Leptothrix cholodnii SP-6: one gene and its partner. The protein of the gene in region 1 interacts with the protein of each later gene in a pairwise test. Links are inferred from orthologs where the notes say so. Each region holds a gene or a part of one and is shown in the gene's direction. Other genes may lie near its edges.

The links.
Region 2: the proteins of LCHO_RS00575 (region 1) and ndk interact in binary tests that used the Escherichia coli proteins (3 or more experiments, as listed by UniProt). The link is inferred for Leptothrix cholodnii SP-6 from one-to-one orthologs.

The regions. Positions count from the first base shown.
Region 1 is NC_010524.1:117,600-120,640, forward strand. Bases 232-2,959 are described here. They hold LCHO_RS00575 (5-formyltetrahydrofolate cyclo-ligase), read left to right. Parts: upstream 232-1,164; coding sequence 1,165-1,755; downstream 1,756-2,959. Other genes in these bases: LCHO_RS00565 (LysR substrate-binding domain-containing protein), read right to left, coding at 232-252; LCHO_RS22505 (TfoX/Sxy family protein), read right to left, coding at 641-1,045; LCHO_RS00580 (OmpW/AlkL family protein), read right to left, coding at 1,839-2,435; metF (methylenetetrahydrofolate reductase [NAD(P)H]), read right to left, coding at 2,685-2,959. In the rest of the region: more of LCHO_RS00565, read right to left, coding at 1-231; more of metF, read right to left, coding at 2,960-3,041. UniProt on the Escherichia coli protein: Involved in the removal of 5-formyltetrahydrofolate.
Region 2 is NC_010524.1:3,160,093-3,163,121, reverse strand. The notes cover bases 110-2,825. They hold ndk (nucleoside-diphosphate kinase), read left to right. Parts: upstream 110-1,112; coding sequence 1,113-1,538; downstream 1,539-2,825. Other genes in these bases: rlmN (dual-specificity RNA methyltransferase RlmN), read left to right, coding at 1,620-2,801; rluB (23S rRNA pseudouridine(2605) synthase RluB), read left to right, coding at 110-994. Also shown: more of rluB, read left to right, coding at 1-109; type IV pilus biogenesis/stability protein PilW, read left to right, coding at 2,862-3,029. UniProt on the Escherichia coli protein: Major role in the synthesis of nucleoside triphosphates other than ATP. The ATP gamma phosphate is transferred to the NDP beta phosphate via a ping-pong mechanism, using a phosphorylated active-site intermediate.

The DNA.
Region 1 (3,041 bases):
GCCGTCGAGCCGTTCAAGCAGAGGTTGCACCGCGCGCTGCAGCGTCAGACCGGCGGCGGTGAGCGTGACTTGACGGGTGTCGCGCTGGAAGACCACGGCGCCGAGTTCCTCCTCCAGGCCCTTGATCTGCCGGCTGATGGCCGACTGGGTGAGAAACAGCTCCTCGCCGGCGAGCCGGAAACTCAGCCGCCGCGCCACCGCCTCGAACGCGCGCAGCGACTGCAGCGACAGCGGCCGGTTTCGCGTGCTCATGAGCGGCACGCATCAATCGACGGGTTCGATCTCATTGGACGCACGGCTCCTTCTCGCAGACGATTCACGCATCGAATTGTGAACCGGAGAGCCCCATGTCGATCGAGCTGTGGATGAGGAAAACGCATGAATCAGGCGACTTCTCGAAGGCCGCCGGCGGGTCGGTGTCGGCGCTGCAGACGCACCAGTGGCGGGTCGCCCGCGCCGGCGTGCTGCAGGTGCAGGACGGCCCGCTCTGGCTGACCCGCGACGGCGACCCCGACGACCACGTGCTGCAGCCCGGCGATCACCTGCACCTGCGGGCCGGCGAGCGCGTGACCGTCGGCGCCTGGCGGCCGGCGCAGGCGACGGCCTGGCAGTGGCGACCCGACCCGGTCGAATCGGTCGGTCAGCGCTTCGGGCGGGCGCTGGTCTTCCTGGCGGCCGGCGCGCTCGACCGGCTGGCGCGCGGCCTCGAAGGCTGGGCCGCCCTGGCCCGCACGGCCGCCGCCAGCGCCAGTCGCGCCCACGGCTGCATCAGCGCGGGCGACTCCATGGCGTCGTCGGGCGCGCTGAAGTAGCTCATCACGGCGCGTTCGCCGCCGGCGCGCTGGTAGGCGAAGGGCTCGCAGCCGGCCGACTCGAAGACGGCCCGGCTCTGCGCATCGACCTTCAGGTAGAGCCGGCCGTCGGCGATCAGCGCGATGAACAGGTCGTCGACATAGAAACCCTGGCCGCCGAACATGCGCCGCGACCGGGCCCGGCCGAGCGGCGCCAGCAGCTCCAGCACGTGGTTGACGAGTTCTTCGGCCATGCGCAAGTCTAGGCCGGCGGCGGGTGCGGGGAATCACGGTCGTCGCGATTTGCCCGGGGCCGGCGCCACCCGCACAATCGGCGCCATCCTGATCTCGCGCCGCACGCCGGCCCACGCGCATGCCCTCCTTCAAGCTGCCCGAACCGCCCCGAGACAAGGCCACGCTGCGCAAGCAGCTGCAGGCCGAACGCATGGGCATGAGTGATCGCCACCAGCGCTCGGTGCACCTGCAGGAGGTGCTGCAGGTCTGGCTGCTGTCGCGCCGCGAGAAGACCATCGGCGCGTTCTGGTCGATCAAGGGCGAGTTCGATGCCCTGCCCGCGCTCTACCGCTGGAGCGAATCCGACCCCGCGCGCCGCATCGGTCTGCCGGTGATCGACAAGAAGACCAAGCAGCTGCGCTTTCACGTCTGGTACCCGGGCTGCCCGATGGAGGAGGACGCCTTCGGCATCCTCAAGCCCAAGGACACCGAGGAGTTCCACCCCGAGCTGCTGCTGGTGCCGTGCGTGGGCTTCGGCCCCAAGGGCATCCGGCTCGGTTACGGCGGCGGCTTCTACGACCGCACGCTGGCGCAGCTCAAGCCGATGCCCTACACCGCGGGCGTGGGCTACTCGCACGGCTACATCCCGTGGCTGGAGGCCGAGTCGCACGACGTCCCGCTCGACGCCATGCTGACCGAGGACGGCGCGGTCTGGGATCGCGACGCCTGAATGAATGCAGCCGCGGGGGTTGCCCGCGGCTGATGTCTCCTGCGCTGTCACGCCCGGGTCGCGGGCGTGCAGACACCCTCAGGTCAGAACTTGTAGCCCAAGCCGATACCGATCAGCGTCGGATCGACCTTGAGCGTGCCCAGATTGGTCGCGCCGAGGCTCAGGTCGGTGCGGATCTGCACCTTCTTGACGTCGAGGTTGAGCGACCACTGCTTGTCGATCGCGTAGTCGACGCCTGCCTGGAAGGCCAGGCCGAAGCTGTTCTTCTCGACCGACAGCGCGCCGTTGAGCAGGTTCACGCTGGAGAAGCGCGTGTAGTTCACGCCGGCGCCCACGTAGGGCTTGATCGCGCCCAGGCCGGTGACGTGGTACTGCGCGGTCAGCGTCGGCGGCAGGTGCTTGAGGGTGCCGATGAAGCCGCCGTGGGCGGTCGAGCTGACGTCCTGCTTCTGCGGGTAGGTCAGGATCAGTTCGGCGGCGAAGTTCGGCGTCACGTAGTAGGTGAAGTCGACTTCCGGCAGCCACTTGCTGTTGATCGACACGTCGGTGATGGCGACGGTGTCCTTGTTGGCTGCGTCGAGGTAGACGGCGCGCGCACGCACCACGATGTCACCGGCCGACTGGGCCATGGCGACGGGAGCGAGGGCGGCGACGGCGAGAGCGATGCAGAGCTTTTTCATCAGAGGGACTCCTTGGATGGAAGGGCGGCCCGAGTGCGAATCTCGGATCCAGGCCTTCATTGAGCCCTCGCTCGGGGTTCGACCCCTTGTGTCTGCGCAACAGCTGGCCCGGATGGCCTTGCGCCTTGTCGCGGTTTGACGTGCATCAGCAGTCGGCTGCGGGAAATGACGCCTTGCAGCAACGCTTTCCCGGCCGATCTGTTGCGCGGGCGCTGACCCGGCCCGCTGCACCGGGCCGGATCCCGGGGTTCAGAGCCCCAGTCGCTCGCAGATCTGCAACACCGCCGCACTGCTGTTCATCGTGTAGAAGTGCAAGGCCGGCACGCCGCCGGCACGCAGGCGCTCGCACAGGTCGGTGACCACGTCGAGGCCGAAGGCCTTGATGCTGGCGCTGTCGTCGCCGTAGCTCTGCAGCCGCAGGCGGATCCAGCGCGGGATCTCGGCGCCGCTGCCGTCGGCGAAGCGGATGATCCCGCTCGAATTGGTGATCGGCATGATGCCGGGCACCACCGGGATGCGCGCGCCCAGCGCCTGGGCGTCGTCGACGAAGCGCCAGTAGGCGTCGGCGTTGAAGAAGAACTGCGTGATGGCCGAGTCGGCCCCCGC
Region 2 (3,029 bases), 3.0 Mb from region 1 along the record:
GGGCGAACTGGCCAACCAGCTGATGCACCCGCGTTTCGGCGTCGAGCGCGAGTACGCGGTGCGCGTGCTGGGTTCGCTCGACGAGGCCGCGCGTGCGCGCCTGCTCGAAGGTGTCGAGATCGAGGGCCAGCGGGCCATGTTCAAGTCGATCGATGACGGCGGCGGCGAAGGCATCAACCACTGGTATCGCGTGGTGATCACCGAAGGCCGCAACCGCGAGGTGCGCCGGCTGTTCGATGCGGTCGGCCTGACGGTCAGCCGCCTGATCCGCATCCGCTACGCCACCGTGGTGCTGCCGCGTGGCCTCAAGCGCGGCGTCTGGGTCGAACTCGACGACAACGACGTGCGCCAGATCCGCCAGATCGCCAACGGCCCGCGTGCCGAGCGTGGCGAGCGCGAAGAACGGGGCCCGCGTGCCGACCGTGCAGAGCGTGGCCCGCGTGACGGCCAGCAGCCCGGCCGCGGCGCCGGCAAGGGCAAGGGTGGCGGCCAAGGCCAGGGCCAGGGTCCGCAGATGTCCCAGGGCGGCCAGAACGCGCCGGGTGGACGTGGCAATCAGCAGCGCGGCAACAAGCCGGTGGGCAAGGGCGGGCAGGGTGGACAGGGCTTCGAGCGCCGCGGTCCGGACGGCCGGCCCGGCGCGCCGCGCAGCGGGGGCGCCGAGTGGCGCGACGAGCGCCCGGCGCGCGACGGCAACGTCAGTCGTGAGCCGCCGCGCGAGCGCGAAGACGGCGATTTCGGCGACGATCCGCTGCACATCCCGAACCCGCTCGAGCAGACCTTCGATCGCCGTTTTGCCACCGGTTCCAAGCGCATCAGCGCCGGTTTCGGCAGGCCGAGCGACGACGTGCCGGGTGGCCGCGGTGGCGACAACCGCAAGGGCGGCCCGCGCGAACCCGATCCCTTGCAGACCTCGGTCGGCTACATCGGCTCCGATGCCTATTTCAACAAGCCGGGCGGTCCGAACCGCGGCCGTGGCGGTCGCCGCCGCTGACCTGCCGGGCCTGCATGCGGCAGGGCCTGGCTGCACCGGTGGCCCCCACCGGGCACCGGGTGGCCTCGCAGGCTAAAATATCGGGCTTTGCCCCCATCCCCGAATTCAGGAGAAAAACATGGCCATCGAACGCACCCTCTCGATCATCAAGCCCGACGCCGTCGCCAAGAACGTCATCGGCCAGATCCTCGCCCGCTTTGAAGGCGCCGGCCTGAAGATCGCTGCCGCCCGCCTGGCACAGCTGTCGCGCGCCGAAGCCGAGCAGTTCTATGCCGTGCACAAGGCCCGCCCGTTCTTCAACGACCTGGTCAACTTCATGATCTCCGGCCCGGTCATGATCCAGGTGCTCGAAGGCGAAGGCGCGATCCTGAAGAACCGCGACCTGATGGGCGCCACCGATCCGAAGAAGGCCGAGAAGGGCACCATCCGCGCCGACTTCGCCGACTCGATCGACGCCAACGCCGTGCACGGCTCCGACGCGCCCGAGACCGCTGCGGTCGAGATCGCGTTCTTCTTCCCCGGCATGGCTGTCTACAGCCGCTGAGGAACCCCTGGCTGCAAGCTGCCTCGAGCCGCGATCGGTTCGAGGCGGGCCTTGCAGCCGGCTTCTACTTCCTGGCACGCCATGACCGCGGTCAACCTGCTCGATTTCGACCTCGACGCGCTGGCCGCCTACTGCGAGCAGCTGGGCGAGAAGCGTTTCCGTGCGGTCCAGCTGTTCCGCTGGATCCACCAGCGCGGCGCGGCCGATTTCGGCCAGATGAGCGATCTGGCCAAGTCGCTGCGCAGCAAGCTCGCCGACGTGGCGTGCATCGCGCCCCTGCGGGTGCTGTCCGAACACCGCTCGTCCGACGGCACGATCAAGTGGCTGTTCGACGTGGGTGACGGCAACGCCGTCGAGACCGTCTACATCCCCGAGGACGACCGCGCCACGCTGTGCATCTCGTCGCAGGCGGGCTGTGCGGTGGGCTGCCGTTTCTGCTCGACCGGACACCAGGGCTTTTCACGCAACCTGAGCACCGCCGAGATCCTGGCGCAGCTCTGGTATGCCGAGCACAGCCTGCGCCGCGAGCGCGCCGAGGGTGTTTCGGTGGGCGCGCGTGCGGCCACCGGCCCGGCCAGCGAGCGCATCATCAGCAACGTCGTGATGATGGGCATGGGCGAGCCGCTGCAGAACTACGCCGCCGTGCTGCCGGCCCTGCGCGTGATGCTCGACGACCACGGCTACGGCCTGTCGCGGCGCCGCGTGACGGTCTCGACCTCCGGCGTGGTGCCGATGATCGATCGCCTGGCCGCCGATTTGCCGGTGGCGCTGGCGGTGTCGCTGCATGCGTGCGACGACGCGCTGCGCGACGTGCTGGTGCCGCTCAACCGCAAGTACCCGCTGGCCGAACTGCTGGGCGCCTGCCAGGCGTATCTGGCTTCGGCGCCGCGCGACTTCATCACCTTCGAATACTGCATGCTCGACGGCGTCAACGACAGCGACGAGCAGGCGCGTGCGTTGCTCAAGCTGGTCGGCGACAAGGGGCCGGTCGGGCGCCTGCCGTGCAAGTTCAACCTGATCCCGTTCAACCCCTTCCCCGAGTCGGGCCTCAAGCGCTCGGGCAACGAGCGCGTGCAGGCCTTCGCCCAGGTGCTGATCGACGGTGGCCTGGTGACCACCGTGCGCAAGACCCGCGGCGACGACATCGACGCCGCCTGTGGCCAGCTCGCCGGCGAGGTGCAGGACCGCACCCGCGTCCAGGAGCGCATGACGCGCTCGCCGATCCGCGTGATCCGCTCGGCCGCCCAGCCCGACGCCGCTTGATGCGTGCTGGCGCTGTCGGTGCCCTCGGTGGCCTGCTCCTCCCATTTCCGGTGAACCCGCATGCGTGAACCTGCTTCATCCGAGCGCCGGCCCGTGACCGGCGCGCACCTGACCCGGATCGGTGTCCGGCTCGGCGCTGCGCTGCTGCTGGCGTCGACGCTGCTGGCGTGCACCACGACCACCGAGGTGGTGTCGACCACGGTGGGCGACACGCGCATCCCGGCGCCC